DNA from 4 places in the Streptomyces sp. NBC_00075 genome. Region 2 is predicted to be linked to each of the others. Evidence: riboswitches for the same ligand, from Rfam matches in the RefSeq annotation. Region 2 holds a riboswitch; each other region holds the start of a gene.

Region 1 (7,746 bases), 3.4 Mb from region 2:
GACGTCACCGCGCCCACCTCGCCCCGCGCCGTCGCCGGGACCGCGGAGACGATCAGGTCGTGCTTCGTCCGCCGGCCGTCCTCGTCCGCCGGGAACGGCTCGCCGTTCGCCGTACGCGCCAGCAGGTCCGTCGAGGACAGCAGCACCCGGCACGGGTCGTCGGCCACCTGGAGCGGGACCGCGGCGGCGGTGGCGGCACCGGCCGACTCCAGCAGGACCGTACGCCGGTCGGTGCCGAACTTCTTGGCCACCGAGGCCAGTTCGGTCGAGACCAGCTTGCGCAGTTCCGCGTCCGACTCCAGGATCCGGGTCAGCTCCGCGATCTCGGCGGCCAGCCGGTCCTTCTCGGACTCCAGCTCGATGCGGTCGAACCGGGTCAGCCGGCGCAGCGGGGTGTCCAGGATGTACTGCGTCTGGATCTCGGACAGGCCGAAGCGCTCCATCAGGCGCTCCTTCGCCTGCGCGGAGTTGTCGCTGGAGCGGATCAGCCGGATGACCTCGTCGATGTCCACCAGCGCGGTGAGCAGGCCCTCGACCAGGTGTAGCCGGTCACGGCGCTTGCCGCGGCGGAACTCGGAGCGGCGCCGCACGACCTCGAAGCGGTGGTCGAGATAGACCTCCAGGAGCTCCTTGAGGCCGAGCGTGAGGGGCTGGCCGTCCACCAACGCCACGTTGTTGATGCCGAAGGACTCCTCCATCGGCGTCAGCTTGTAGAGCTGCTCCAGGACGGCTTCCGGCACGAAGCCGTTCTTGATCTCGATGACCAGGCGCAGGCCGTGGTTGCGGTCGGTGAGGTCCTTGACGTCGGCGATGCCCTGGAGCTTCTTCGCGCCGACCAGGTCCTTGATCTTGGCGATCACCTTCTCCGGGCCGACGGTGAAGGGCAGTTCGGTGACGACCAGGCCCATGCGGCGCGGCGTCACGTTCTCCACCGACACCGTGGCGCGGATCTTGAACGTGCCGCGGCCCGTCTCGTACGCGTCCCTGATGCCGGCGAGGCCGACGATCCGGCCGCCGGTGGGCAGGTCGGGGCCCGGGACGTGCCGCATCAGGGTGTCGAGGTCCGCGTTCGGATAGCGGATCAGGTGCCGGGCGGCCGAGATGACCTCGCCCAGGTTGTGCGGCGGCATGTTCGTGGCCATACCGACCGCGATGCCCGACGCGCCGTTGACCAGCAGGTTCGGGAAGGCGGCGGGCAGCGCCACCGGTTCCTGCTCCTGGCCGTCGTAGTTCGGCGCGAAGTCGACCGTGTCCTCTTCGATGGACTCCGTCATCAGGGACGTCGCGTCGGCCATCCGGGCCTCGGTGTACCGCATGGCGGCCGGCGGGTCGTCGTTGCCCAGCGAACCGAAGTTGCCGTGGCCGTCGACCAGCGGTACACGCATGGAGAAGGGCTGGGCGAGCCGCACCAGGGCGTCGTAGATCGACGAGTCGCCGTGCGGGTGGAGCTTACCCATGACCTCGCCGACGACACGGGCGCACTTCACATAGCCGCGGTCGGGGCGCAGGCCCATCTCGTTCATCTGGTAGACGATGCGACGGTGTACGGGTTTGAGGCCGTCGCGGGCGTCGGGCAGGGCTCGGGAGTAGATGACCGAGTACGCGTACTCGAGGAAGGAGCCCTGCATCTCGTCGACGACGTCGATGTCGAGGATCCGCTCCTCGAAGTCATCGGGCGGCGGGGTCTTCGTGCTGCGGCGGGCCATCGCTGCCGGCTCCTTCTGTTTCCTGGTCGTTCGCTTACGGGGTGCTTGAGTCGGTGTCTTGCTGGGACGTGAACGGGATCTGACGCGGACCATTGTGGACTGCCGCACTGACAACGCGGACCAAGGCCCGTGCCTGCGGCGGTGTTCGACGGTGGGCGCCGTTGCTGAAACGTACCGTCCCGAAGCTGCGGAATCTCGCTGTCGGCGTACGTCCGCCGGGAACTTCGCCAGCACTCCGCACGCTTGCATACAGTGGCAGGACCGGCAGGAAATCAGCGGTTGCAACAACCGCATCCGCGATCGAAGGGACGTACATGCCCATGGGTCACACGGCCACAGCCGAGGCAGGCTCCGGCGGCCTGACAGCGACAGAGCACCGCCTCGCCAACGGGCTGCGCGTGGTGCTCTCCGAGGACCACCTGACCCCGGTCGCGGCGGTGTGCCTCTGGTACGACGTCGGATCACGCCATGAAGTCAAGGGCCGTACGGGCCTGGCTCACCTTTTCGAGCACCTGATGTTCCAGGGCTCGGGCCAGGTGAAGGGCAACGGCCACTTCGAACTGGTCCAGGGCGCGGGCGGCTCGCTCAACGGCACCACCAGCTTCGAGCGCACCAACTACTTCGAGACCATGCCCACCCACCAGCTGGAGCTCGCCCTCTGGCTGGAGGCCGACCGCATGGGCTCGCTGCTCGCGGCCCTCGACGACGAGTCCATGGAGAACCAGCGGGACGTCGTCAAGAACGAACGCCGGCAGCGCTACGACAACGTCCCCTACGGGACGGCGTTCGAGAAGCTGACCGCCCTCGCCTACCCGGAGGGCCACCCCTACCACCACACGCCGATCGGCTCGATGGCGGACCTGGACGCGGCGACCCTGGAGGACGCAAGGGCGTTTTTCAGGACCTACTACGCGCCCAACAACGCCGTCCTGTCGGTCGTCGGGGACATCGACCCCGAGGAGACGCTCGCCTGGGTCGAGAAGTACTTCGGCTCCATCGCCGGGCACGACGGCAAGCCCGCGCCGCGCTCCGGCGCCCTCCCCGACATCATCGGCGAGCAGCTGCGCGAGGTCGTCGTCGAAGAGGTCCCCGCGCGCGCGTTGATGGCCGCCTACCGGCTCCCGGAGGACGGCACGCGCGCGTGCGACGCGGCCGACCTGGCGCTCACCGTCCTCGGCGGCGGCGAGTCCTCCCGCCTCTACAACCGGCTCGTACGGCGCGACCGTACGGCGGTGGCGGCCGGCTTCGGCCTGCTGCGACTGGCCGGAGCGCCCTCCCTGGGCTGGCTGGACGTGAAGACCTCCGCGGACGTCGAGGTGCCGGTCATCGAGGCCGCCGTCGACGAGGAACTCGCGCGGTTCGCCGCCGAGGGCCCCACGGCCGAGGAAATGGAGCGCGCCCAGGCCCAGTTGGAGCGCGAGTGGCTGGACCGTCTCGGCACGGTCGCGGGCCGCGCCGACGAACTGTGCCGCTTCGCCGTGCTGTTCGGCGACCCGCAGCTCGCGCTGACCGCCGTCCAGCGCGTGCTGGAGGTGACCGCCGAGGAGGTCCAGCAGGCCGCCAAGGACCGGCTGCGCCCCGACAACCGCGCGGTGCTCGTCTACGAGCCGGTCGCCGGAGAGACCGCCGAGGACGCGGATCCCCCCGAGGACCCCGAGGCCGAGGCCACGGTCGAAGCCGGCGACAAGGACGAGGAGGCGGCCAAGTGACCGAGCTCACCACGATGAAGTTCCACCCCCAGCCCCAGGCGGGCGAGGCCAGGCCCTGGGCCTTCCCGGCCCCCGGACGCGGCACGCTCGACAACGGCCTGACCGTCCTGCGCTGCCACCGCCCCGGCCAGCAGATCGTCGCCGTCGAGGTGCTCGTCGACGCTCCCCTGGAGGCCGAGCCGGCCGGTCTCGACGGCGTGGCCACGATCATGGCCCGGGCCTTCTCCGAAGGCACCGACAAGCACTCCGCCGAGGAGTTCGCCGCCGAACTGGAGCGCTGCGGCGCCACCCTCGACGCGCACGCCGACCACCCCTGCGTCCGCCTCAGCCTCGAAGTCCCCGTGTCACGGCTCCCCAAGGCGCTCGGTCTGCTGGCCGACGCCCTCCGGGCACCCGCGTTCGCGGACAGCGAGATCGAGAGGCTGGTGCGCAACCGGCTCGACGAGATCCCGCACGAGACGGCCAACCCGGCCCGCCGCTCCGCCAAGCAGCTCTACAAGGAGCTGTTCCCGGAGACCTCGCGCATGTCCCGGCCGCGCCAGGGCACCGAGGAGACGGTCGCGAAGATCGACTCCGCGGCCGTACGCGCCTTCTACGAGAGGCACGTCCGCCCCGCCACGGCCACCGCCGTGGTCGTCGGCGACCTCACCGGCGTCGACCTGGACGCGCTGCTCGGCGAGACCCTGGGGGCGTGGACCGGTTCGACGGCCCAGCCGCGGCCCGTGCCGCCGGTGACCGCCGACGACACCGGCCGCGTCGTGATCGTGGACCGCCCGGGCGCCGTGCAGACCCAGCTGCTCATCGGCCGCATCGGCGCCGACCGGCACGACCGTGTCTGGGCCGCCCAGGTCCTCGGCACGTACTGCCTCGGCGGCACCCTCACCTCCCGCCTGGACCGCGTCCTGCGCGAGGAGAAGGGCTACACCTACGGTGTGCGGGCGTTCGGCCAGGTCCTGCGCTCGGCCCCGGACGGCACGGGCGCCGCGCTGCTCGCCATCAGCGGCTCCGTCGACACGCCGAACACCGGTCCCGCCCTGGAGGACCTCTGGAAGGTGCTGCGCACGCTCGCGGCCGAGGGGCTCACCGACGCCGAGCGCGATGTCGCGGTGCAGAACCTGGTGGGCGTCGCCCCGCTCAAGTACGAGACGGCGGCGGCCGTGGCGAGCACGCTGGCCGACCAGGTCGAGCAGCACCTGCCCGACGACTACCAGGCCACGCTGTACCGGCAGCTCGCCGCCACCGGCACCGTGGAGGCCACCGCGGCGGCCGTGAACGCCTTCCCGGTGGACCGGCTGGTGACGGTCCTCGTCGGTGACGCGGCGACGATCGAGGAGCCCGTCAGGGCCCTCGGCATCGGCGAAGTGAGCGTCGTTTCCGCCGAGTAGCGGCACCGCGATGCACGACAGGGGCCCGGTGACGGAAGCGTCACCGGGCCCCTCTTGTCCATATTGATGGGCAAGTTGCCCGTATTGATGGAGAGGTTGACCGTCTGCCCTGTGGCATGCGCTACAAAACCCGTGATCGGTTTGTTGATTGAAAGTTACGCGGCTTAGCGTCGGTCCGGCTGTCCGTCACGCACCACGCCGCAGCCGCGGCACCCGGACAGTCATCGCCGAGTCCCCACATGGCGCGAGCCAGGGGAGCCGGGGACCCACACTGTGCAGTCCCTGGGGTGAATCGGACGCCCGCGCGCCCAGCGAGGGGGTCCGTAGGAGACCTTCCTGCTCCGAACCCGTCAGCTAACCCGGTAGGCGAGAAGGAAGGAAAGGACCAGCCACTACATGGCGTTCACCCGCGCCACCGGGAAGCACCGTCGTCCCCGCCGCCCCAGCCTCGTCACCCGTACCACCGTCCGCGCGGCAGGCGTCGCGGCCCTCGCCACCACCGGCGCCGTCGGCAGCCTCGCCGCCCCGGCGCTCGCCGCAGAGTCCACGGTCGAGCAGACCGGCCTCACTCCGGTGATCTCCATCGGCGAGACGCTCGCCGACAAGATCGACGCGCAGGCCGCCGCCCAGGAGCAGGCCGCCGAGAAGGCCGCCGCCGAGAAGCGGGCCGTCGCAGCCGAGAAACGCGCCCTGGCCGCCGCGAAGAAGGAGGCGGAGGAGCGGGCCAAGGAGGCACGCGAGGCGGAGGCCCGCGCCGCCCGCGAGGCCGAGCGCAAGCGCCTCAACACCTTCGTCGCCCCGATCTCCGGCTCGTACATCTCCACCGGCTACAAGGCGGGCGGCGCCGTCTGGTCCTCCGGCAGCCACACCGGCATCGACTTCCACGCCTCGTCCGGCACCACCGTCCACGCGGTGGGCTCCGGCACGGTCGTCGAGGCGGGCTGGGGCGGCTCCTACGGCAACAACATCGTGATCAAGATGATTGATGGTACGTACACTCAGTACGGTCATCTGTCGTCCATCAACGTGTCCGTCGGCCAGACGGTCACCCCGGGGCAGCAGATAGGTCTCTCCGGGGCCACCGGCAACGTCACCGGTGCGCACCTCCACTTCGAGGCCCGCACGACCGCGGAGTACGGCTCGGACATGGACCCCGTCGCCTACCTCCGCTCGCACGGTGTGAACGTCTGACAACCACGCGCATCTCTTGTCGTGGCCCCGGCTCCCCGAGCCGGGGCTTTCGGCGTTTCCGACGGCCCTGTGTCCAAAAAATATCCCCGGATTCCGGCCTGCCGTCGGAAATTCCGGTTCTCTGCAATAGAGTCACTGAACACACGTCAATCGTCGACGTTTCACGGGGATTAAAGCGGAGGTCGGACATGCGTATTCCGGCGCACTCGGTATGCACGGCGATCCGGGACGACATCGTCGCCGGTGTCTACGAGCGCGGCAGCCGGCTCACCGAGGAACTGCTCGCGCGCCGGTACGGCGTCTCGCGCGTCCCCGTCCGCGAGGCCCTGCGCACCCTGGAGGCCGAGGGCTTCGTGGTCACCCGGCGGCACGCGGGCGCGTGCGTCGCGGAACCGACCGAGCAGGAGGCCTCCGACCTGCTGGAGATGCGCATGCTCCTGGAGCCGCTGGGTGCCTCCCGGGCCGCCCAGCGACGCACCGAGGCCCATCTGAAAGTGCTGCGCGGCCTGGTCAGGCTGGGGCAGGAGCGGGCCAGGAGGGGCAACAGCGAGGATCTGCGCTCCCTGGGCGGCTGGTTCCACGAGACGCTCGCCCAGGCCTCCGGAAGCCACGCCCTGACCTCGACGCTCACCCAGCTCCGGCACAAGATCGCCTGGATGTACGCGGTGGAGGCCCCGGCCAATCCCGTCGAGTCCTGGACCGAGCACGGGGCGATCGTGGACGCCGTGGCGCGCGGCGACAGTGAGCGGGCGCGAGCCGTCACGGCGCTGCACACCGAGCGGGCGACCGGCGCGCACCGGCTGCGCTTTCCGGGCGGCGGAGACCGCCCGGAGCGTGTGAGGACTTCGCAACATCCCGTAAACATGACGGGCCTGCGTCATTAACACGGGCGCCGTATACAAAGAGGGTGGAATTCGCGGGGGATTATTTCTGCTGCCCATAAACGATAAACGTGAAGGGCTCACCCGGAATTCCGGGTGAGCCCTTCACGTGTGCGGGTGGTGCCTTTGAGGCGACGGCTGACCGCGGCAGTCGGCGCCTTCAATTTCTCAGACCGTCTCGGGAAGTTCCTCGAGTCCCTCGGCCACCAGCTTCGCCAGGCGGTCGAGCGCCGCGTCGGCGCCCTCCGCCTCGGAGGCGAGGACGATCTCCTCGCCGCCCTGGGCACCCAGGCCGAGGACCGCCAGCATGGAGGCCGCGTTGACGGGGTTGCCGTCGGCCTTGGCGATCGTCATGGGGACGCCGGCGGCCGTGGCCGCACGGACGAAGATGGAGGCGGGGCGGGCGTGGAGGCCCTCCGCCCAGCCGACGTTGACGCGGCGCTCAGCCATGTGATGCTGCCCTTCACTGTCTCAGGGTTGTCTAGACCATTGTTCCATAGCGTGAAGCGTTCCGGGAGGCAGGTGGAAACCTGTCCCGGAACCGCGTTCGGACCCCGGCCTGGGCCCGACTTCGGTCCCCACAGACTGCCTCGCGACGTTGTCGTACGCGAGCCGTACTCTGGGGCGCATGCAGAACTCGTCGGACCGGCACGAGTACCCCGCCCACTGGGAGGCGGACGTCGTGCTGCGCGACGGCGGCACCGCCCGCATCCGGCCCATCACCGCGGACGACGCCGACCGGCTGGTCAGCTTCTACGAGCAGGTTTCGGACGAGTCGAAGTACTACCGCTTCTTCGCGCCCTATCCGCGCCTGTCCGCAAAGGACGTCCACCGCTTCACCCACCACGACTTCGTGGACCGGGTGGGGCTCGCG
Region 2 (7,746 bases):
CCGAGCGGCGGGCCGCGCGAGTGGCGGCCGGGAAGCCGGAGTATCCCCTCAAGGTGACCGTCAGCGGCTCGGGGGAGCTGGACCCGGCCGCCAACTTCTGGCACACGGGCGGCGAGAAGGTCGTCTACACGACGGAGAAGGGTGCCGAGCGGGCCGGGCGCGCGGGTCTCCCCGTCGGTGTGGACGTCGTCTCCCTGGGCCCGGGACCCCTCGACTGGCGAGCCCTTCTCGAACACCTGCACGACATTCGCGGCGTGCGGCGCCTCATGGTCGAGGGCGGCGGCACCGTCCACACCCAGCTCCTCCAGCAGGGCCTCGCCGACGAACTCCAGCTCGTCCTCGCACCCCTCTTCGTCGGCGACCCCGACGCCCCCCGGCTCTTCGGCCCCGGCGCCTACCAGGGCGGCCGGCTCCGGCTCGTGGAGACGCGGCGGATCGAGGACGTCGTGCTCATGCGGTACGAGCCCACCGCGCCCGGCACCGGCCCGCTCCCCGTCGCCGCCGACCGGCACTGGCTTGCACTGGCGTGCGAACTGGCCGAGCTGTGTCCGCCCTCGCGCACGGCGTTCAGCGTCGGCGCGGTGATCGTGGCCGCCGACGGTACGGAGCTGGCGCGCGGGCACTCCCGGGAGGGCGGCGATCTTGTCGTGCACGCCGAGGAGGCGGCCCTCGCCAAGCTCGACCCGGCCGACCCCCGGCTCCCGACGGCCACCGTCTACAGCAGCCTCGAACCCTGTGCCCGCCGCGCCTCCCGCCCCGCGCCCTGCGCCCGGCTGATCCTCGACGCGGGCGTCCGCCGGGTGGTGACCGCCTGGCGTGAGCCGGACACCTTCGTGGTCGCGGCCGACGGAAACGCCCTGCTCACGGGCGAGGGCGTCGAGGTCGTCGTCCTCCCCGAGTACGAGGAGCGGGCCAAGGCCCCCAACGCCCACCTGCCCGACTGACGATCAAGCGTGGTGATCAAACGTGGTGATGAGGGTCCCGCAGATGGCGTATAGTTGTGTTCAGCGGCGCGGGGTGGAGCAGCTCGGTAGCTCGCTGGGCTCATAACCCAGAGGTCGCAGGTTCAAATCCTGTCCCCGCTACTGAAGGCCCAGGGCCGGAAACCAAGAAATTGGTTTCCGGCCCTGAGTCGTTTCCGGGACCGTCCTCTTTCTTCCTCCTCCTCCTTCTTCGTCCGCCCCCACTCTTCTTCTTAGCCCGGTCGGTCCACCCCGCTCGCTCTCCCCGGCCGCTCCCGAAAACCTGGACCGACGGGACGGGTGATCGGCGGGAAGCGGGAGACGAGACGAGTGGCGCGGTCGGGAGAGCCGGGATCGCCGGACGAGGCGCTGGTGGTCTCCCGGGTGCGGACCCTCGTCCGCGTCCTGCCCGCGATCCTGATCGTCACCGGGATCATCTACGACGTCGCCACCCCGCGCGCCTTCACCGCGGTCCCCTTCTTCACGGCCGCCCCCCTCATCGCCGCCCCGCTCTCCTCGCTGCGCACCACGACGGTCACCGGCGCCGCCGCGCTCCTTGCCGAGTTCCTGGTCCACCTCCGCTTCGGGTTCTCCCTGGACGCCGACACGATCACCGAGACGATCACCGTGGCCACGGTCGCCGTCCTGGCCGTCGTCATCAACCGGGTCGTACGCAGGGGCGACCGCCGCCTCGCCACCGCCCACGAGATCGCCGAGGCCGCGCAACGCGCCGTACTGCCCGAACCGGACGCCCGCATCGGCGGCTTCGAGATCGCCGCCCGGTACGAGGCCGCCCAGGCGGGTGCCTTCATCGGCGGCGACCTGTACGCCGTGCAGGACACCCCGTACGGCCTGCGGCTCGTCCTCGGGGACGTGCGGGGCAAGGGGATGGGGGCCGTGGCGGCCGTCGCCGTCGTCATCGGGGCGTTCCGGGAGGCCGCCGAGCAGGAGGCGACCCTGGAGGCGGTCGCCCAGCGGCTGGAGCGGGCCCTCGCCCGTGAGGGCGCCCGGCGGGGCGGTCTGGAGGCCAGTGAGGGCTTCGCCACCGCCGTACTCGCCGAACTCCCGCACGGCGACGGGATCGTACGCGTGGTCAACCGCGGTCACCCCCCGCCCCTGCTCCTCGACACCGACGGCACCCTGCGCGTCCTCACCCCGGCCGAACCCGCGCTGCCGCTCGGTATGGGCGACCTCGGCGGCGGGCCCGACCGCGCCGAGACGACGCCCTTTCCCGGCGGCGCGATCCTGCTCCTGCACACCGACGGGCTGTCCGAGGCCCGCGACGGACACGGCGTCTTCTTCGACCCGGCCGACCGGCTCGCGGGCCGGGTCTTCCGCGCCCCGGCCACTCTCCTCGCCGCCCTCGCCGACGAGGTGCGCCGGCACTCGGGCGGCGGCACGACGGACGACATGGCGCTGCTCGCCGTACGCCGTCCCATCAGCTCTTAGGGCTCTTCCTGGTGCTCTCACGTTCTCGAATTCTCATCGGTTGTCACCAAGGGTGAGTGAACGATCCCGCTCCGCATAACATCTGACACACAGTCAAAACTCAGCAGTCACTTAGAACACGGCCAACTCGCCCGATTTTCACCGGTGGTGACCCGGAACGTCCTCGGGAAAAGCGTTAACGATCAACGGGAACAGCTTGGAATACGGGGCCCTGGTCTATTAACGTTCGATAACGCAGCGCGGTCGTCCCAGCCGTCACAAGAGTCGGCTCCGTGCGCACGCGCCGAATCCCGCAAGGGAACCGGGGAACCACCAACTTGGGGTGAATCGCTCGTCCGCCGCCGTGGCGACACGGCAGGTATACGCGCGTAGGAGACCTTCCTGCTCCGAACCCGTCAGCTAACCCGGTAGGCGAGAAGGAAGGAAAGGAGCACGCCCACGTGGCGTCAAACCCGGCCGCCCCAGAGGCCCCGTTCGTACCGAGTCAGCGCAGCAGCGAGACCGAGGACGGGAAGATCCCGACCTTCGGCTTCGGCAGCCGTCGCACCGACGAGGGCCCCTGGGAGGAGTGGAATCCCAGCGCGGACACCACTCGTCCGGTTCGCGGCCGGCACCGCGTCGGCAAGCAGCGCGGCGGCGGAGGACTTGCCCGCAGCTCCACCGTTCTCGGCGTCGGCGTCATAGCCGCTGTCGGCGGGGCCGGCATGGCCACCGCGCAGACCGGCAAGCCGCCGGTCTCCATCTCCATCCCCGACCTGCCGTCCGTCGGCTCGCCCTTCGCGGGCGACGACGACTCGGACGCCGAGCCCCAGGGCTCCCCCAACGCGCTCAGCAGCGTCGGGGTCACCTCCGAGGAGACCGAGCAGGGCACCAGCGACGCGGGTGAGGCCCTGCGCGCCCGCATCATCCTCCAGGCCGAGCAGCAGAAGGACCAGGCCGAGGCCAAGGTCCAGCAGGCCGCCCAGGACGCCGCCGCGAAGAAGGCCGCCGCCGAGGCCGCCCAGGTGAAGCGCGAGGCCGCCGCGAAGGCCGCCGCCGCGAAGAAGAAGGCGGCAGAGGAAGCCGCGGCGAAGCTGGAGGCCGCGCGGCTCGCCGAGCTGGCCAAGCAGTACACGCTGCCCACCTCCTCGTACACGATCACCTCGACGTTCGGCCAGGCCGGCTCGCTGTGGTCCTCCGGCTACCACACCGGCCTCGACTTCGCTGCTCCCACCGGTACCCCGCTCAAGGCGGTCCACACCGGCACGATCACCGAGGCGGGCTGGAGCGGCTCGTACGGCTACCGCACGATCCTCACCCTCGAGGACGGCACCGAGATCTGGTACGCCCACCAGTCCTCGATCAACGTCAGCGTCGGCCAGAAGGTCAACACGGGTGACGTGATCGGCCGCGTCGGCGCCACCGGCAACGTCACCGGGGCCCACCTTCACATGGAGGTCCACACCAGCAGCTCGGACACCGCGGGGATCGACCCGATGGCGTGGCTGCGGAGCATGGGCCTCAACCCGTAAGCCGTACGTTGCTAGATTCCGACTGACTCTGGCTGATTCCGACTGATTCCGGCGTTCACGCGATGTTCGTGAACAGCCGGAATCAGTGCGTCCGGGGCGGGCGTTGACGTTGAGCATGACTGCTACGGCTCTTCGCAAGCTCGGATCATCGGACCTAGAGGTCTTCCCGCTCGCCCTCGGCGGCAACGTCTTCGGCTGGACCGCCGACGAGAAGGCGTCCTTCGAGGTGCTCGACGCCTACGCCGCCGCCGGCGGCAACTTCCTCGACACCGCCGACTCCTACTCGGCCTGGATCGACGGCAACCAGGGCGGCGAGTCCGAGACCATCATCGGCAAGTGGATCAAGTCGCGCGGCAACCGCGCGGACATCGTCGTCGCGACGAAGGTCAGCCAGCATCCCGACTTCCCCGGCCTCTCGGGCGCCAACATCAAGGCCGCCGCCGACGCCTCGCTCCGCCGCCTCGACACCGACTACATCGACCTCTACTTCACGCACTTCGACCGGCCCGAGGTGCCCGTCGAGGAGATCATCGGCGCCCTCGACGAACTCGTCACCGCGGGCAAGGTGCGGCACATCGCCGTCTCCAACATCTCGCCGGAACGGCTCCAGGACTCCCTGGACTTCTCCGACCGCGAGGGCCTGGCCAAGTACGTGGCCATCCAGCCGCACTACAACCTGGTCTCCCGCGACACGTACGAGGGTGCGCGACAGGACATCGCCTCCCGTACGGGCCTCGCCGCCGTCCCGTACTTCGCGCTGGCCTCCGGCTTCCTCACCGGCAAGTACCGGCCCGGTGCGACGGTCGACGGCGCGCGTGCGGCGGCCGGCGCCGGCAAGCACGGGGAGACGGAACGCGGCCGCAGGATCCTGGCCGCCCTGGACGAGGTCGCCGAGGCCCGCGGGGTGGCCGTCGCCACGGTCGCCCTGGCCTGGCTCACCGCCCAGCCGACGGTCACGGCCCCGATCGCCTCCGCCCGCACGGCGGAGCAACTTCCGCCACTGGTCGCGCTGGCAGAACTGGAACTGACGGAGACGGAGGTTGCGGGTCTTACGGCGGCTTCGGCTTCGGTTTCGGCTTGAGCGGCGTGTGATGGCTGACGCGCGGCGACTGGCCGTTGACGGCTGGTGGCTGGTGGCTGGTGGCTGGTGGCTGGTGGTTGACGGCTGACGCGTGACGGTTGGGGTCTGTCGTGTGGGGCGCGGCGGCTTTGGGGGTGCCCTCGTCTGCGGGTGGGGGCGCGGGGCTGGCTGAGTGGCGGAGGTGGGCGTCGGGGTGGGCACCGGCCTGTGGTGGGGCGGGTCTTGATGGCGGGGGCCCGTCCCGTGGGTCGCGTCGGCCTGGGAGTCCGGCGTACCCGGCTGTTGTGCGTGGCTGGGTGCGCGGTGGGGGAGGGCGTCGGGTGGTTCCGGCCTGTGGTGGGGCGGGTCTTGATGGCGGGCGCCCGCCGCGTGGGTCGCGCCGGCTTGGGGGTGTGGCGTGCCCGGCTGCTGCGTGTGGCTCGGTGCGCGGCGGGGGAGGGCGTCGGGGTGGCTTCGGGCTGTGGTGGGGTGGGGCCCGTCGTGTGGGGTGGGGCGGCTTGGGGCGCTGTGTATCCGGCTGCTGTGTGCGGCTGGGGGCACGGTAGGAGAGAGCGTCGGGGTGCCCCGCTCTGCGGCCGGAGCGTGGCCTGTCGCTCGGATCGCGTCGGCCCCCCGTCCGTCGGTCGGGGGTGTGGTGCCTGCGGCCGGCCGGCCGCACGGCGGGGACGGGGGCGGGGCGGCGTCGTCCCCGCCCCCGTGGCCCGCGTGTGATCTGGACGGCAGGGTCTAGGAGCGGTACGGGTTGTACGTCGCCGGGTACGGGGTCGTCGGTCCGTACCCCTGCTGGCCGTACGGCTGGTGCGTGTACGGCTGCTGGGCGTACGGCTGTTGCCCGTACGTCGGCCAGATGACCGGCGGTGGTACCAGTACCGGGGCCGGGGCGATGGTGCGGGCCGCGTGGTCCAGGGCCGGGCGGGCCACCGCCCTGCGTTCCCACAGGGCGCCCAGCAGTTCCTGCTCCCGGACGACGAAGTCGGCGCGCGCCCGGCCGAGGCGCCCCCGGTGGCGCAGGAACGCCAGCGAGGTGGCGTACGCCTCGTACTGCGCCACCGCACGCGCCGCGGGCCGGCCCAGATGGTGGCGGGCGTACTCCCGGGCGAGGCGGCGGGCGCGCATCGAGCCGAGGGCGTACGGCTCGGCCGGGGCCAGCCAGCCGGCCTGCGCGTACGCCGGCAACTCGGCGCGGACGGTGCGCAGCTCGCGCTGTCGGGTCCAGATGACCAGCCAGGTCAGCAGTCCGAACGCGGGCACCATGAACGCGGCGTACACCGCGAAGAACCCGTACTGCCCGAAGGACGACGAGCCGTTCCAGAGGGCGTGCATGCTCATCGCGAGCAGCAGCCCGGACAGCGGCAGCAGCACCCGGCGGACGTGCTGGCGCTCGCCCGACAGCGCGGAGATCCCGAAACCGATGCCGGTGAGGACCGTGAACAGGGGGTGCGCGAACGGCGACATGACGATGCGCACGAAGAAGGTCGCCGCGGTGACCGAGGCGATACCGCTGTCCCCGGTCAGCTGGTCGGTGCCGAAGGCGGTGCCGAGATAGAGGATGTTCTCGGTGAAGGCGAAGCCGGTCGCGGTCACCCCGGCGATGACGACCCCGTCGACGATCCCGGTGAAGTCGCGCCGCCGGAAGAGAAAGATGAGCAGTACGGCGGCTGCCTTGGCCGACTCCTCGACGATGGGCGCTATGACGGTCGCGCCGAGGGTGTCCGCGCTGGACGGGTCGGCGGTGGCGGTCGCTATCCATCTCGTCGCGAAGCTGTTGGCGACGATCGCTATCAGGGCCGCCGCGCAGGCGCCCCAGGCGAACGAGAAGACCAGGTTCCGCCAGGGCCCCGGCTCGACCCGGTCCAGCCACCGGAACGCGGCCACGAGCAACGGCACGGGGAACACGGCGAGCCCGAGCCCGACCAGGAACCCCTCGGTGCCGGTCTGTTCGCGGACGAGGGCGAGGATGACGAGCCCGGAGAGCGCGAGCAGGCTGCTCAGGGCGCCGTACCGCACCCACTTCCGCTGCCACCAGTGAGCGTGCCGCAGCGTCCCGCCGACGGGGCCGTCGGTGGGGCCGCTGGGGTGCGTCGGGTACGGGGGAAAGGTGGCCACGGCATTGACCCTAACGGCCGGTGCGTTACGAGCGCTGGGGCTCGTGGTTCTACGAGCACTGGGGCTCGTGCTCTGCGAGTTGCTGGGGCTCGTGCTCTACGAGTGCTGTACGCGGCGGAACAGCAGGTCGTTCACGACATGTCCCTTCTCCAGTCCCTGGCCCTCGAAACGGGTCAGCGGCCGGAACTCCGGACGTGGCGCGTAACCGCCCCCGGGCAGGGTGTTCTCGAACTCCGGGTGCGCGTCCAGCACTTCGAGCATCTGCTCGGCGTACGGCTCCCAGTCGGTGGCGCAGTGCACGAGCGCGCCGGCGCGCAGCCGCGCGGCCACGAGATCGAGGAACTCGGCCTGAATCAGCCGCCGCTTGTGGTGGCGCTTCTTGGGCCAGGGGTCGGGGAAGTAGACGCGCAGGCCGTCGAGGGAGTCGGGGGCGAGCATCTCGCGGAGCAGGATGATGGCGTCCCCGTTGGCGACGCGGATGTTGGTCAGGCCCTGCTGGTCGGCGAGGTTGAGCAGGTTGCCCTGGCCAGGGGTGTGCACGTCGACGGCGAGAACGTTGGTGCCGGGATCGGCGGCGGCCATCTGCGCGGTGGCCTCGCCCATCCCGAACCCGATCTCGAGTACGACGGGCAGGTCG
Region 3 (7,746 bases), 1.6 Mb from region 2:
GGCAGGAGGAGTTGGGGGACGCCTTTCTCTTCCCGCGCGTGGAGGCGGCGCTGCCGCGGCGGCTCGCCAGCAAGCAGGGGCTGCACGAGTTGTGCGTGGAGCACGGCATACCGACTCCGGCCGCCGCGTTCCCGCAGTCGTACGAGGACATCGAGCGGTTCGCGCGGACGGCCCGGTTCCCGTTGGTGGCCAAGAACCGGGAGGCGTTCGTGCGGCGCGCCCGGCCCGCCGTCAACGGCACTACGCGCATCGCGAGCCGGGAGGCGCTGCTGTCCCTGGCCCGCGACTGGGGTGAGCGTCCCGGTGTGATCCTTCAGGAGTATCTGCCCCGGGAGGAGGCCGAGGACTGGATCGTGCACGCCTACTTCGACGCGGACTCGAATCCGCGCGCGTTGTTCACGGGCGTGAAGGTCCGTTCCTGGCCGCCGCACGCGGGAATGACGGCAAATGCGTACGTCGTCGACAATCCGGAACTCGCGGACCTCGCCGCACGTTTCATCAAACAGATCGGCTTCACCGGAATCATCGATCTCGACCTGCGCTTCGACCGGCGCGACGGACAGTACAAGCTTCTCGACTTCAACCCGCGGATGGGCGCCCAGTTCCGGCTCTTCGAGAGCGAGTCGGGGGTGGACGTCGTGCGGGCCATGCATCTCGATCTGACCGGGCGCACCGTTCCGGAGGGGGAACAGCGCGCCGGGCACCGGTACATCGTGGAGAACATCGACCTGCCCGCCCTCCTCGCCTATCGGCGCAGCGGCTACACGACGCCGCACGCACCGACCCGGGCGAGCGGGACGGAACTGGCCTGGCTCGCGGGTGACGACCCGCTGCCGTTCCTCACGATGCTCGCCCGCTTCGTACGGCCGGGCGCGAAGCATCTGTACCAGCTGTGGCGGGCCGGCCGCCGTGGCGGCAAGGCGTAGTGGCGACAACCTGCTGACCGGTTGGGCAGCAGCAGAGCAGTAGAGCAGCAGAACAGCGCGAAGTGGCGAAGCAGCGTCCTGGGGAGGGGACTTCGTGAATCATCCGGTAGCGGTAATCGGCGCGGGACCGTTCGGTCTGTCAACCGCCGCGCATCTGCGGGCGCGTGGCATTCCGGTGAGAGTGTTCGGCGAGCCCATGGTGAGCTGGCGGGACCACATGCCCGCCGGAATGCTCCTGAAGTCGACGCCGGCGGCCTCCAGCATCGACGCCCCGCAGCGGGGCCACAACCTGGTCGACTACTGCGACGCGGCGGGGATACGCCGACTGGTCACGGACGAGGACATCGTCCCGGTGGAGACCTTCATCGCGTACGGCGAGTGGTTCCAGCAGCGGCTCGTACCCGAGTTGGAGCGGGTGCGGGTGGTGTCCGTGGACCGGCGGCAGCACAAGGGCGCGGGCAGCGGCAGCGGCGGTGGCTTCGAACTCAAGCTGGACTCGGGCGAGTTGTTCACCGCGCGGGCGGTCGTGGTGGCGACCGGGCTGTCGGGGCTCGCGCATCTGCCCCCGGAGCTGGCCGGCGCCGCGCCGGACGGGCCCTCGCCCACGGGTCCGGTGTCCCACAGTTCGCAGCACCATGATCTGGGCCGGTTCGCGGGCCGGGAGCTGATCGTCGTCGGTGCGGGCCAGTCCGCGCTGGAGACGGCGGCGCTGGCGGCGGAGGCGGGGGCGCGGGTACGGGTGGTGTCGCGGGGGCGGGGTCGCGTCGCCTTCGGCGCGCCCCCGTGGCGGCAGCCCAGGCTGCGGCCCGAGTCGCCGTTCGGCAACGCGTGGTCGCTCTGGGCCCTCACCTACTACCCGCATCCCTACCGCCATCTCCCGGCCCAGGCCCGCCACTATCTGGTCCGCCGGGTCCTCGGACCGCTCGGGGCGTGGTGGCTGCGCGACCGGTTCGAGGGGAAGGTGGAGGTCAGCGAGGTCGCGCGGATCGTACGGGCAACGGGAGGCGCAGGGGAGACCGGGGGCTCCGGCGGCGGGCGGCCGGTGCTGACCGTGGAGGATCTCGGCGGCCGCACCCGGGAGTTGTCGGCCGACCACGTCATATCCGCGACCGGCTACCGCGTCGACATCGCCGCGATGGACTTCCTCGGTCACGAACTGCGTACGGAGCTGGCGGTGAGCCGGGGCACGCCGAGGCTCGGTGCCGGGTATGTCTCCTCCGTACCGGGGCTGTACTTCACGGGGTTGCCGGCGGCAGCTTCGTACGGGCCGGTGATGCGGTTCGTGTGCGGTACGGAGTTCGCGTCACCGAGGCTGGTGGGGCATCTGGCGGCCGCGCACGGATAGGGCGCGGACGGGGGCGGGCGACAACGGCGGCGGACCGCGATCTCATGCCGTTCGGGCCTTCCCGGGGCGGGAGTTGGGGCAGGCTGGGAGGCTGTTGCTGCCGGGATGCCGAACGTCGTCCGGTTCGGGCGGAGACCGATGTGCCGAACGATCCGTATTCTCTGGATCATGGCCGCTCCCACCTCATACGCACTTATCGCCACGGACCTGGACGGAACGCTCCTGCGTGCCGATGACACGCTCTCCGACCGGTCGCGGACCGCGTTGGCGCGTGCCACGGCCGCCGGCGCCCGGCATCTGGTGGTGACGGGACGGCCTGCGCCGAGAGTCCGGCCGCTGCTCGACGACCTCGGGGCCGGGGGGCTCGCGGTGTGCGGACAGGGCGCGCAGTTGTACGACGCCGGCGCGGACCGTCTGCTCTGGTCGGTGACCCTGGACCAGGAGCTGGCGGAGACCGCGCTCGGCAAGATCGAGGCGGAGGTCGGGCAGGTGTACGCCGCCGTGGACCAGGACGGTGTCGACGGGCTGACGCTCATCGAACCCGGGTATCTGATGCCGCACCCGACGCTGCCCGCCGTACGGGTGCCGCACCGGGACGACCTGTGGGCCGCGCCCATCAGCAAGGTGCTGCTGCGTCACCCGTCCCTGTCCGACGACGAGTTGGCGTCGGCGGCGCGTGGAGCGGTCGGTTCGCTCGCGACCGTCACCATGTCGGGGCCCGGCACCGTCGAACTCCAGCCATGCGGCATCACCAAGGCGACGGGGCTCGCGCTCGCCGCCGAGTACCTCGGGCTGGCCTCGTCCGCCACCATCGCCTTCGGCGACATGCCCAATGACATCCCCATGTTCGACTGGGCGGCCCATGGGGTGGCCATGGCCAACGCCCATCCCGAACTCAAGGCGGTGGCGGACGAGGTCACCCTCTCGAACGAGGACGACGGGATCGCGGTCGTGCTGGAGCGGCTGTTCGGAGCCGGAACCGGGGACGGGGACGGGAACTGGAGCGCGGACGGGGCGTGGCGGTGAGGGCGGGCCGGCCTAGTAGGCGCCGTACACGTTGTCTATCGAGCCGTATCGCGCAGCCGCGTAGTTGCAGGCCGCTGTGATGTTCGCGATCGGGTCGTAGGGGTCGTACGAGGTGCCGGCGACGTGGTAGGCGGCGAAGGTCGGGTCGATGACCTGGAGGAGGCCCTTGGAGGGGGTGCCGGCTGCCGCGTTCGAGTCCCAGAGGTTGATGGCGTTCGGGTTGCCCGACGACTCGCGGATGATGTTGCGGTAGATGCCGTTGTACGTTCCCGGGATTCCGTTCTGCGCCATGATGTCGAGCGATTCGCGGATCCAGCCGTCCAGGTTGTTCGCGTAGTTCGTCGCCGACGACACGGACACGGCGGACGACGGTGCGGCTGATGCCGTTGTCGCGGTCAGGAAGGGAAAGGCCAGGGCTACGGCGGCCGTTCCGGTGATGGCGAGTGTGCGCGGGAGCGTGAGCGGGCGGCGGGTGGTTCTCGCGCGCTGGTGCTGACCTCGTGCGGGCATGGTGAGTCCTCTCCGACGCCTACGAGGTGAGCTGTCGGGTTTGGGCGGGAGATGCCCGGCCGGGCGCCTGTGTCGGCGCGCGACTTCACCCCTAGCCGCTCCGGCGTCGTGCCCGGACCGGCGGCTTACCTGGGTCCCCCGCTCCTGCCTGCGTGAGTCACGTGTGGGTGGGTGGGATGGTGCTCTGCGGGCGGTGGCAGGATTCGGCGATCCGCCCGGCGTGGCGAGAACGTATGCGAGAGCACACGGGTGGAACAAGGGGCGGAAACGCAGGACTTGGTCATTTGGGGCGCCCGTTGGGGACAAAACGGGCGGAGGTGTGGAGTGGGTGGGAAGTAACTTGCCTTTTGCGAACGGGGAGTTTGCGGGGGAGAGGGTGGCGGGGGCTGGAATTTGGAGTGACTTGAATCACGGGGTGGGGGTAGTTGTGGCCTGAGCGAGGCGAGTGGGGTGAATAGGGGTTTTTAGGGTTTTTAGGCTTCTTGTGGGCGTGTCTGCCGGGAGGGTGGAACCTCTCGTGCGATGCGCGTCGTTGTCGTAGCGACGGGTACGGCGGGTGCCGTCGGGGAGGTGGTGGCGTATGCGCGGGTGCGATCACTGGTGTGACGGGTGGGGCGCGGGATGTTTATGAATGTCCATACTTATGGGCTGATCAAAAACATTCCGGTCGTGATCCGATACCGCCTGGCCTGGACGGGCGGGCGCTCGTGGTGATCGAAACGTGACCGGATACGCTGACTTGAGTGATGGCAGCGACCTATCGGCACACCGTGTGACCGCCAGTAGACACCAGCAGACAGGAGATCCCTCGTGACCGTCGTCGGGCCGTTCGGGCTGAGCGTGCGGGACCAGGCTCTCGAAGCCGATGTCCAGGCCGGATTGGCGGCTGTCGAGGAAGGGTTGCTCGAAGCCACCAAGAGCGAGGTGCCCTTCATCACGGAGGCCGCGCAGCACCTCGTACGGGCCGGCGGGAAGCGGTTCCGGCCGTTGCTCGTGATGCTCGCCTCGCAGTTCGGGGACCGGTACGCGCCGGGGATCGTGCCGTCGGCGGTGGTGGTGGAGCTGACCCACCTCGCGACGCTGTACCACGACGACGTCATGGACGAGGCCGAGGTGCGGCGCGGGGTGCCCAGCGCCAACACGCGCTGGGGGAACTCCGTCGCGGTCCTGACCGGCGACTTTCTCTTCGCGCGCGCCTCGCACATCCTCGCCGACCTCGGGCCCGAGGCGGTGCGGGTGCAGGCGGAGGCGTTCGAGCGGCTGGTGACCGGGCAGATCCTGGAGACGGCGGGGCCGTCCGACGGGCGGGACCCGGTCGAGCACTACCTGGACGTACTGGGCGGGAAGACCGGGTCGCTGGTGGCCGTGGCCTGCCGGTTCGGGGCGATGATGTCCGGCGCCGACGACAGTGTCGTGGACGTGCTCACCCAGTACGGGGAGCGGCTCGGGGTCGCCTTCCAGCTCGCGGACGACGTGCTGGACATCGCGTCCGACTCCCACGAGTCCGGGAAGACGCCCGGGACGGATCTGCGGGAGGGCATTCCCACGATGCCCGTGCTGCGGTTGCGCGAGCGGGTGGCTCGGATGGGGCTGGCCGAGGATGTCGCGCTGTGCGAGCTGCTGGACTCCGATCTGAGTGACGACGCGCGGCATGCGGAGGCGTTGGCTCGGCTGCGGGTGCATCCTGCGTTGGCTCAGGCTCGGCGGGACACGGTGCGGTTCGCTGAGGAGGCGCGGGCTGCGTTGGTGCCGTTGGCGGAGTGCGATGCGAAGGTGGCGTTGGGGGAGATGTGTGACGCGGTGGTGCATCGGGCTGGGTAGGGTTTTCGCCCCCGCCGCCCCTACCCGTTCCCATCCTTCTGGGGGCTGTGCCCCCAGACCCCCCTTTCGCGCTGGACGCGCTCGTCCTCAAACGCCGGACGGGCTAAAAACATGTGGCGCGCGTCACATGGCTGGACTAAGTCCAAACCGAGACCTCTTCCCGTATTGGTTCCAGAAGCTGACGCAGGGGGCGTCAGCTGCGATACGGGGAGAAAAAGAATCATGGGACGTAAAAGCCTGATCGTTTCCGGGGTCTCGGTGGTCGCCGCTGCCGGTATCGCCGCCGCCGTTCTTCCGGCGGTGGCCGCGAACGGAGATCGCGGTGGTGATCGCAACGCCCACGCCGACCACGTGGGCATCGTCACCCAGGGTGTCGGCGCCGGAAGCGGTGGCACCGTTCTCGCCGCCAGTCTTCGGGGTGCCAACGAGGTGCCCGTGGCCGGCGGGCCCGCCGTCGGGGACCGGGACGGGGCCGCCGTCGAGTTCGTCAAGGTCAAGGGCGACAAGGTGTCCGTCGCCGTGGCCTGGCGCGGTACCGGCAAGCCGACCCTCCTCCACATCCACCAGGGCGCCAAGGGCACGAACGGTGGCGTCAAGATCGACTTCACCGGGTTGCTCGGCAAGGGCAGCGGTGGTGGCAAGGGACGTACCGTCACAGGGACTGTCAAGGTCAATGACGCCGCCCTGCTCGCGAAGCTCAAGTCCGACCCCGGCGCCTTCTACGCCAATCTGCACACCGCCGAGTTCCCGGGCGGAGCCGTCCGTGGCCAGCTCCACAAGGTCACCGTCGCCTCCTTCGACTTCCGGGACGCCCTCGACAACTTCCAGGCGTCCGTCGTCAAGGGCAAGCAGATCTACCAGTGCAAGCCGGCCGAGGGCGGCGGGTACGCCTTCGCGCAGCGCGATGTCAGCGCCGTACTCGGCGGGAACATCGCGCACACCTTCGTGAAGCCCAACTCCGGTACGCCGCAGTGGATCGCCCCCGACCGCAGCGCGGTCACCGGGTCGCTGATCTCCAAGACCCCGAACGGCGACAGGAACATCCCCGAACTGGACCTCAGGGCCACGCAGTCCGGCAAGCACCGCGGGCTGCTCGCCCGTACGACCGAGATCCTGCGGCTGAACACCGTGGGCGGCGTCGCACCGGCCGGTTCCTGCTCGCCCGGCACCATCGTGGGCGTCCCCTACCAGGCGGACTACGTGTTCCTGCGGAACTGAGCCACGGAGTCGCCGGACGATCGGCATCGAGGCGGGGCTTCCCCGGATACCACCACCACACGACCCCTACGGGTCGGGGGAAGCACCGCCTCCTCATGTCATCCCGTAGCAGTACGCGGAGTTGAGACCAAGGTCTGACGATTCCCCTTCGTCGATTTGGTGAGATGGAAAGCACCACTCCTCACCGGTTCGGGTGAGAATGGCGGCTCAGGGTGGACAGGTGTGGGACTGACAGCCGCCGCCGACGACGGAGGTAAGGCACACATGGCACCGTACGAAGAGGCCAAGTCCGGCAACCGGATCGAGGCCGAGATCGAGACCGAGGCCGAGGACGTGCCCTCGCGGCGCCGCAAGGCCGCGCGGTACGCCGCCCCGGCCGTGGTGATCGGTCTGACGGCCGCGACGATCGGGCTGGTACCGGCGTTCGCCGGCTCCGGTGACCCCGATCTACCGAAGATCAGCGCGCAGGAACTCATCGAGAAGATCGCCGCGTCGGACACCCAGCAGCTGTCCGGCACGGTGAAGATCAGCACGGACCTGGGGCTGCCCGACCTCGGCGGTCTGGAGAGCGGCCTGCTCTCGGGCGGCCTCGGCGGGGGTTCCGGCGATTCGGGGTCGGCCGCCGATCCGAGCGCCAAGCTCCTCGAACTGGCCTCCGGCACGCACACGGTCCGGGTCGCCGTCGACGGCCCCGACAAGCAGAAGGTGTCGCTGCTGGAGAAGGCCGCCGAGTACAGCGTCATCCACAACGGCGACGAGGTGTGGGCGTACGACAGTTCGTCGAACGAGGCGTACCACGCGACGGCCCCCGCATCCGAGAGCGGCAAGGACAAGGCCGACGGCAAGGGCCAGGCCCTGCCCGACGACGTGCCCGCCACGCCCAAGGAGTTCGCCGAGGAG
Region 4 (7,746 bases), 3.9 Mb from region 2:
CGGTTCACTGCGGCGGCGCCGTGGCTGATCGCGCAGTTCCCCGCGCCCCTATGGGGCGCTGCCGAACCCTGGGCCGAAAAGCTCATGTGCCCTCTCGCGTCGATCTCTGTACGTCCTGTACATTTCTTACGGAAGCCATCGAGGAGGCGCGTCCCATGAACGACACCGACGAACCGTCAGCCCGCTATGTCCTGCCCGAGTTCACCGAACGCACCAGTGCCGGGCACCGGACGATGGATCCGTACTCGAAGCTGCTGGAGGAGCGGATCGTCTTTCTGGGGACGCCCGTCGACGACACCTCGGCCAACGACGTGATGGCGCAGTTCATGCATCTCGAATATCTGGCGCCCGACCGGGACATCTCGCTGTACATCAACTCCCCCGGCGGCTCGTTCAGCGCGATGACGGCGATCTACGACACGATGCAGTTCGTCACCTGCGACATCGAGACGATCTGTCTGGGGCAGGCGGCCTCCGCGGCGGCCGTGCTGCTGGCCGCGGGTACGCCGGGCAAGCGCAGCGCGCTGCCGGGGGCCCGGGTGCTGATCCACCAGCCCTCGCTGTCCGGGCCGATCCAGGGACAGGTGAGCGATCTGGCCATTCAGGCACAGGAGATGGGCCGGATCCGTACCCTGCTGGAGGAACTGCTCGTACGGCACACCGGACAGAGCCCGGAGCAGGTCGCCGCGGACATCGAGCGGGACAAGATCCTCGACGCGCAGGCCGCCCTGGAGTACGGGCTGGTGGACCGCGTCGTGCCCAGCCGCAGGTCCTCGGACCCCGCCCCCGGCACGAGGTGAGCCACCGATGCTTCCGCCCGAACTGCCTCCGCTGCCCGCCCTGACGCGCGCGGAGGGCGAGTTGATCGACCGTTACCTCGAAGTGGCCGATCTGCTCGGCCGTATCAACCCCGCCTATCACGGCGACACGTACCGCGGACTGCGGGCCGCGCAGGCTCTGGTCGCCAAGGCGGTGGCGCTGCGGGACGCGCTGGAGTTGATGCATCAGCGTGGCGAAGCGGAGGTGCATGCCCATACGCTGGCGCGTGCGCTGCGCGTTCTCGACGGGGAGCGCCGAACGGCGCGTGTCACCGTTCCGCGTGAGCCCGCCAGTTGACCCACCCGGTCGGCGGACCCGTATCGGGCGGGCCCGTCCCTCCCGGCGACGGACTGTCCGGAACGAGCCGGGGAGTGACTGGAAGTCATCCCCCGTTCGGCGTAGCGACATGTCCCCCGGTCGGCCCGTTCGGCTTGCGCGACGCGCGTAGTTGACAGCCGGAACCGCGATGTTTCCGTGCTGGTCCGGGGGTGCGCGACCCTCGCCCAATTGGCCCGAGGGTACGGGTGTCCACCCGAATGGGTCACGGGTGAGTAACGCCACAAAGCCCTGATTCCATTGGGATTTTCCTACTTCCATGAGCCAAGATCCCTTCCTGACGACAAGCCCCCGCCACAACGGTGGGGCGATCCGGGTGGACGCCGAGTCCTGCCGCCTCCCGGATGACCGGTCGACAGATGTGCATCGGCAGGAGTGGAGGACCCAGGCACGACGGGTCGCCGGGACGGTCACGCCATGACCGGGCCGAGCAGCCCTTGGGGTGAAGCCGCGTCAGCGGCCGGGCAACTTCGCCAGCCCGAATCCGACAGGTCATCCTTCACAGGCGGCTGACGAAGGGTTGCGCATGTCTGCGCTCAATCGTGTTCCGTCGATGATGTCCCGAGCCGGTACGGCCTCGGCCCTCACCCTCGCCGCCGTGGGCGGCACCCTGGTGATACCGGGAGTCGCGACCGAAGCCGCGGCAATCGCGCCGTCGACGAAGGCACTTCAGATCGCGGCCTCCAAGAAGGGCTCTCCGTACAAGTACGGCGCCACGGGACCGAACAGGTTCGACTGCTCAGGGTTCACGCTGTACTCGTACAAGAAGGCGGGCAAGAAGCTGCCTCGTACGGCGGCGGCCCAGTACAACAAGACCAAGCACATCTCCGCCAAGAGCCGCCGCGGCGGGGACCTGGTCTTCTTCCACTCGGGCTCGAACGTCTACCACGTGGGCATCTACGCCGGGAAGGGAAAGATCTGGCACTCCCCGAAGACCGGGGATGTCGTGAAGCTCCAGAAGATCTGGACGAAGAGCGTCTGGTACGGCCGGGTCAGCTGACCTCCCCGGGGCGGTACGGCGGTTTCCGGAGCCGCCGTCCCGCCCCGGGACCCGTAGCCCGTCAGCCCGTCACAGCGACAGCAGCGGCTCCAGCAGGAGCAGCGCCCCGAGGACCGTCAGCGCGGTGCCGGTGACCGCCTCGACGGCCCGGGCGGCCCGTGGCCGGCGCAACCACCGCCCCAGCCGGTCCACCAGAATTGCCACCGCCGGGAACCACACCAGGGCCAGCGCCACGATGATCAGCGCGAGCAGCAGTGTCCTGGGCAGGGCGGGAGCGCCCGCCGGCACGAACTGCGGCAGCAGACTCAGGAACGTGATGGGCGCCTTGGGATTGAGCGCGTTGGTGACGAAGCCCTGACGCATCGGCCGTACGGCGGCCCGCGCCTCGTCGGCCACCTCGGCCCGGCGCCCGCGCAGCGACCACAGGGTTCGCGCGCCGAGATACAACACATAGGCTCCGCCCAGCAGTTGCAGCGCGCGGAAGAGCGCGGGCACCGCCGTGAGCACGGCGGCGACACCGGCGACGGCCAGCGCGGTGTGCAGGAGCAGCCCGCCGGTGATCCCCAGCGCACACGCGACCCCGGCCCGCCGGGAGACGAGGGCGTTGCGCACGACGACGGTGAAATCTGCGCCCGGCATGGCGACCATGCCCGCGGCGACCCCGGTGAAGGCGATGAGCTGTGCGTCCATGGCGTCCAGCGTGCCCCGGCCCGGCCTTCAGCAGGTATGTCGAATATCCTGGGTCTGCCTTAAGCAGGTGTTAAGCCTTGGCCATCGCCTCCGTCCCTGGAGCCGCAGGATGTACGACCCCACACGCCTCGCCGCTCTCGTGGCGGTCGCCGAGGCCGGGTCCATCACCCGCGCCGCCGAGCGCCTCGGCTACTCCCCGCCCGCGCTCTCGCAGCAACTCGCCAAGCTGGAACGGGAGACGGGCACCGCGCTGCTCGTACGGCATCACCGGGGAGCCAGGCTCACACCGGCGGGCGAGCTGCTGGTGGCACGGGCCCGCCGGGTACTGGACGAGCTGGACCGCGCCCGGCACGAACTGTCACAACTCACCGGGCTGTCGGGCGGCACGCTCCGTCTCGGCACCTTCCAGACGGCCGGGATCCAGCTGCTGCCACCAGTCCTGAGCGCGTTCCGCCGGGCCCATCCGGACGTACGGCTGTCGGTCGCGGACTACGAACCGCCGGCCGGGGTGGCCGCCGTAGCCGCCGGGGAGGTCGATCTCGCACTCACGCACACCTACGAACCGGCCCCACCCGCGCCCCTACCGGGATCAGTCACCGCCGAGCCGGTCCTCGTCGAGGAGCTGGTCCTCGTGACCGCACCCGGCCATGTGCTGGCCGGGGAGGCGTCGAGGCTGCCGCTGGCCGAGCTGGCGGGCCAGCCGCTGGTCAGCATGGCGCCGGACCATCCGCCCCGCCAGGGCGTCGAGGCCGCCCTCGCCCGGGCCGGCGCGACCCCGTCGGTGCTGGTGGCGACACCGGGGTACGCCCTGGTGTGCGCGCTGGTCAGCGCGGGCCTCGGGGTGGCGGTCGTACCGGAGATGGTCGCGCGGACGGCGGTCACCCCGGTCGGCACCCGGCTCCTGGAACCCGGCGACCTGCGCCGCACGATCTCGGTCGTCCGCCGCACCGACGAGACAGCCCCGGCCGCCGACGCCTTCCGCGCCCTGCTGCGGGGCGCGTTCGGGCGGGCCCACGTCGGCGGGACCGGAGCCTAGGAACGAACCGATACCTGTCAGTTTGTCCTTACGGCTCCTGCTGGCCCGCCGCCGTGACCGGGGGCCTCGCCGGGGCCGTCCACGGGAGTTCGATCGACACCGTCTTGCCGCCCTCGCGGGTGGGGCGGACGCGGAGTCTGCCGCCCGACTCGGCGGTCAGCCAGCGGATGATGACCATTCCGCGGCCGTTGTCCTGCTGCACCGCGGCCGGCAGTCGCTTGGGGAAGCGCGGGTGACTGTCGGTCACCCCGATGCGCAGATGTTCGTCACGGTCGAGGGCGACGTCCACCGTGAAGGTGGGTGACAACCCGAAGGTGTGCTGTACGGCGTTGGTGGCGAGTTCCGAAACGATCAGACGGATGGTCTCGGCGACCTCACTGTCCCCTGGCAGACCCCATTCCGCCAGGACGTTGGCCACATATGCGCGGGCGGCGGAGACCGAGGCGGGATCGCTCGGCAGAGTGACGGATGCTTCCAGGTGGTCTGCCATGGCGGCGTCGTCCCTTTCCCACGGAACCGGAGCCCGACACGGAGCGGCTGGTTCGAGTACGGTCCCGGACTGGTGCTTCGCGCCAGACTGCCATTCCCGCGCCGGTCACGGGGTGCGATCCACCAAGATATGCATATATCTGTCGCTCGAAGCGGTGAACTCTGCGACCCCAGAGCGTATTTGGGCGGCTCATTAGGAGTAAGGAGTGGCCCATGCAGTACGGACCCGCCGTACGCCGCCGAAAACTGGGTGCCGAACTGCGCGCGCTGCGTGCCCGGGCCGGACTCACAAGTGGCCAGGCGGCCCGTCTGGTGGGCTGGCACCAGTCGAAAGTCAGCCGTATCGAGACCGGCGCGAGCGGGGTGAAACCCGCGGACGTCCGGTTACTTCTCGATGCCTACCAGGTCCCGGAGGGCGAGTCACGCGAACTGCTGCTCGTACTGGCGGGCGGTGAGGACGGCGGCCGGCACCACTGGTGGCACGCCTACCGTGGTGTACTCCCGCCGACCTACCGGGACTTCATCAGCCTGGAGTCGCAGGCCAGCACCATGCGCACGCTGGAGACCTCGGTGGTCCCGGGGCTGCTGCAAACCCGGGAGTACGCCCGCGCGGTGACCCGGGCGGCCGTGGACGGCCTGGAGGAGACCCGGCTCGACGCCCTGGTCGAGGTGCGGCTGGCCCGGCAGGACGTGCTGCGTTCGGATCCGCCGCTGGCGCTCAGCGCGGTCCTCGACGAGGCGGTGCTGCGCCGTGAAGTGGGTGGCCCAGAGGTGATGACGCGTCAGCTGGAACGGCTCCTGGAAGCGGCCCATCTGCCCCAAGTGAGGCTCCAGATCCTGCCGTTCACCGCAGGGGCTTACACCGGCATCACCGGCCCTTTCGTTATCTTCTCTTTTCCGAGCACTTCTGACCTGGATGTGGTTGTTCTCGACCAGATGATGAGTAGCCTCTACCTCGAACGGAAAGAAGACCTCCAGGCCTACAGCGAGGCCTTCAACACCCTTCAGATCCACGCCCTTTCGCCCGAGGATTCGTTGGATTTCATCGCCGGTCTACAACACGGCGTGTAAGGAGGCACCATGACCGCACTGCCTCGGAACGTCCTGTCCGTCGTCGAACCGCCCGGTGTGCAATGGCTGCGCAGCAGCTACAGCACCGGCGCGAACAACTGTGTGGAGACGGCCCGTCCGGACGCGGAAGCCCGGTCCGGACTGTTCGTACGCGATTCCAAGAACGCCACCGGGCCTGTCCTGCTCTTCTCCCCCGAGAGCTGGGCGGGTTTCCTCACCGCGTTCAGGTGATCGCCCTAGGACGCACGGCCGCGGTCCGCCGACTCACGGTCGCGTGTCACTGATCAACGGTTTTCCCGGTGATCTGCGGTCTGTTGTCGCGGATCACCCGTACCGCCCGTGCGATCTGCTCCTCGGACAGGTCCGCACGGGCGGTCAGCCGCAGCCGGGACACTCCGTCGGGCACGGACGGCGGGCGGAAGCAGCCCACGCCGACTCCGGCGGCCCGGCAGTCGGCCGCCCAGCGCACGGCCCCCTCCGGGGACGGCGCGCGCACGGAGACGACGGCGGCGTCCGGTCGTACCGCCGACAGCCCCTGTGCCGTCAGCCGGGTGTGCAGATCGCGCGCCACGGCACGCGCGCGTGCGGCCCGTTCGGGCTCGCGGCGCAGCAGCGTGAGGGCGGCGAGGGCCGCGCCCGCCGCCGCCGGGGCGAGCCCGGTGTCGAAGATGAACGTACGGGCCGCGTTGACGAGGTGCTCGATCACCGGAGCGGGTCCTAGGACCGCACCCCCTTGGCTCCCCAGCGACTTGGACAGCGTGACGGTCACGACGACGTCCGACGCCCCCGCGAGCCCGGCCGCGTACGCGGAGCCACGTCCGCCGTCCCCCAGAACCCCCAGCCCGTGCGCGTCGTCGACGACCATCCCCGCACCGAACTCCCGGCAGGCGGCCGCAAGTCGATCGAGCGGTGCCGCGTCCCCGTCGACCGAGAAGACCGTGTCGGACACGGCCACGGCGGGCCCGGTGTGGGTGCCGAGCGCCTTGCGGACGGCATCGGGATCGGCGTGCCCGACGACCTGGGTCGTGCCCCGGGCCAGCCGGCAACCGTCGATCAGCGAGGCGTGGTTGCCCGCGTCCGAGACGACGAGGGAGCCGTGCGGTGCGAGCGCGGTGACGGCGGCGAGGTTGGCCGCGTAGCCGGAGGAGAAGACGAGGGCGGCCTCGAAGCCGCAGAAGTCGGCCAGTTCGCGTTCGAGTTCCGCGTGCAGCTCGGTGCTGCCGGTGACGAGCCGCGACCCGGTGGCCCCGCCGCCCCAGCGCCGGGCGGCCCGGGCGGCGCCCTCGGTGACCTCGGGGTGCCGGGCGAGGCCCAGATAGTCGTTGCTCGCGAGGTCGAGCAGCGTCGAGTCGGCGGGCCGCGGACGCAGGGTCCGTACGAGTCCGGCGCGCCGACGCGCCTCGGCCTGCTCGTCGATCCAGCCGAACGCCATGGGTCCTCCGAGCACACACAGGTTTGTAGGCAGTGGACAGACCCTAGCGGGCCCCTCCAGCACCCATGATGTGGCAATACCCACAGCGGGTTTTATCAAGCAATGAAAAAGACCAGGTCAGAGACTGCATCACGTCCTAGACCGAAGATCGTTTCTCACAGTCTGTCGAGCAATGCTCAAGACCTGGAGCCGGACTCCTCTCCACAGGCAGAGGGCCCCGTGACCGTGCATCTGCCGGAGTACGTCGCACATTTCCACGCTGACGTCATGATCGTGACCTGAGCCGTCCGTACGGCCGCCTCTCCCTCACCACGCGAGCCGCCGAGCTCCTTCCCGAGACCGGGGACCGTGCGGGGAGCTGGGGCTGCGAACTGCTCATCGGATGTCGGGCCATCGAGCCCTCCTATGGCGACTACTCGGGCTACTCCGGCGGACCGGTCGTCAAGGGTCTCCCCGAGGACCAGGAGCCCGTGATCGTGGGCATCCTCCTGGAACAGGTCCCGGACCGGGCCGCCGCCGACCGGGCCGCCAACGTGCTCTTCGCTGCCACCATCGGAGAAGCCATGAGCCGCTTCGACCAGTTCGACGTGGAGCATCTGATGGATGTGGTCCATCCGGCGAGCTCGCTTTCCCAACAGTCCGTACATGGCCAGGAGTTGACGGTCGCTGTGGCAGCCGCTTCGGCGGAGTCGTGGTTCGAGCGGATCGATGAGTGGTCGCAGCGCAGGCTGCTCGATCCGTCGCAGGTCGCCGAACTCAGGTTCATCGCCGCGAAGGCGGCAATGGAGCGTCAGCTGCGTGGTGACGACGCATGACCGATCTCTGGCAGGAGGCCATCAACCGGGCTGAACTCGCCCTTCGCGGAGACACCGG

What was found. A riboswitch is a leader RNA that binds a small molecule or an ion and turns the genes downstream of it on or off. The one in region 2 is predicted to bind cyclic di-AMP.
Region 1: it holds a riboswitch for cyclic di-AMP, as region 2 does, so the genes downstream of both, OG787_RS10695 (M23 family metallopeptidase) here and OG787_RS25640 (M23 family metallopeptidase) in region 2, are expected to answer to the same signal.
Region 3: it holds a riboswitch for cyclic di-AMP, as region 2 does, so the genes downstream of both, OG787_RS18410 (transglycosylase SLT domain-containing protein) here and OG787_RS25640 (M23 family metallopeptidase) in region 2, are expected to answer to the same signal.
Region 4: it holds a riboswitch for cyclic di-AMP, as region 2 does, so the genes downstream of both, OG787_RS42930 (C40 family peptidase) here and OG787_RS25640 (M23 family metallopeptidase) in region 2, are expected to answer to the same signal.

The regions. Positions count from the first base shown of each region.
Region 1 is NZ_CP108243.1:2,519,247-2,526,992, reverse strand. Features, by position in the region: gene OG787_RS10710 (DNA topoisomerase (ATP-hydrolyzing) subunit A) at 1-1,706, opposite strand, end outside; gene OG787_RS10705 (M16 family metallopeptidase) at 2,021-3,415, shown strand; gene OG787_RS10700 (M16 family metallopeptidase) at 3,412-4,800, shown strand; cyclic di-AMP (ydaO/yuaA leader) riboswitch at 5,016-5,183, shown strand; gene OG787_RS10695 (M23 family metallopeptidase) at 5,197-5,991, shown strand; gene OG787_RS10690 (GntR family transcriptional regulator) at 6,180-6,875, shown strand; gene OG787_RS10685 (HPr family phosphocarrier protein) at 7,041-7,322, opposite strand; gene OG787_RS10680 (GNAT family N-acetyltransferase) at 7,501-7,746, shown strand, end outside.
Region 2 is NZ_CP108243.1:5,883,945-5,891,690, forward strand. Features, by position in the region: gene OG787_RS25625 (dihydrofolate reductase family protein) at 1-944, shown strand, start outside; tRNA gene OG787_RS25630 (tRNA-Met) at 1,012-1,085, shown strand; gene OG787_RS25635 (PP2C family protein-serine/threonine phosphatase) at 1,293-2,411, shown strand; cyclic di-AMP (ydaO/yuaA leader) riboswitch at 2,683-2,840, shown strand; gene OG787_RS25640 (M23 family metallopeptidase) at 2,852-3,922, shown strand; gene OG787_RS25645 (aldo/keto reductase) at 4,038-5,003, shown strand; gene OG787_RS25650 (PrsW family glutamic-type intramembrane protease) at 5,730-7,109, opposite strand; gene trmB (tRNA (guanosine(46)-N7)-methyltransferase TrmB) at 7,206-7,746, opposite strand, start outside.
Region 3 is NZ_CP108243.1:4,284,938-4,292,683, reverse strand. Features, by position in the region: gene OG787_RS18425 (ATP-grasp domain-containing protein) at 1-926, shown strand, start outside; gene OG787_RS18420 (FAD-dependent oxidoreductase) at 1,021-2,271, shown strand; gene OG787_RS18415 (HAD family hydrolase) at 2,440-3,297, shown strand; gene OG787_RS18410 (transglycosylase SLT domain-containing protein) at 3,310-3,807, opposite strand; cyclic di-AMP (ydaO/yuaA leader) riboswitch at 3,811-3,977, opposite strand; gene OG787_RS18405 (polyprenyl synthetase family protein) at 4,618-5,628, shown strand; gene OG787_RS18400 (CHRD domain-containing protein) at 5,851-6,846, shown strand; gene OG787_RS18395 (LolA family protein) at 7,111-7,746, shown strand, end outside.
Region 4 is NZ_CP108243.1:9,800,213-9,807,958, reverse strand. Features, by position in the region: gene OG787_RS42940 (ATP-dependent Clp protease proteolytic subunit) at 156-800, shown strand; gene OG787_RS42935 (hypothetical protein) at 808-1,116, shown strand; cyclic di-AMP (ydaO/yuaA leader) riboswitch at 1,467-1,678, shown strand; gene OG787_RS42930 (C40 family peptidase) at 1,682-2,155, shown strand; gene OG787_RS42925 (LysE family translocator) at 2,225-2,845, opposite strand; gene OG787_RS42920 (LysR family transcriptional regulator) at 2,955-3,881, shown strand; gene OG787_RS42915 (ATP-binding protein) at 3,910-4,371, opposite strand; gene OG787_RS42910 (helix-turn-helix domain-containing protein) at 4,584-5,441, shown strand; gene OG787_RS42905 (DUF397 domain-containing protein) at 5,451-5,672, shown strand; gene OG787_RS42900 (8-amino-7-oxononanoate synthase) at 5,719-6,873, opposite strand; gene OG787_RS42895 (hypothetical protein) at 7,344-7,688, shown strand.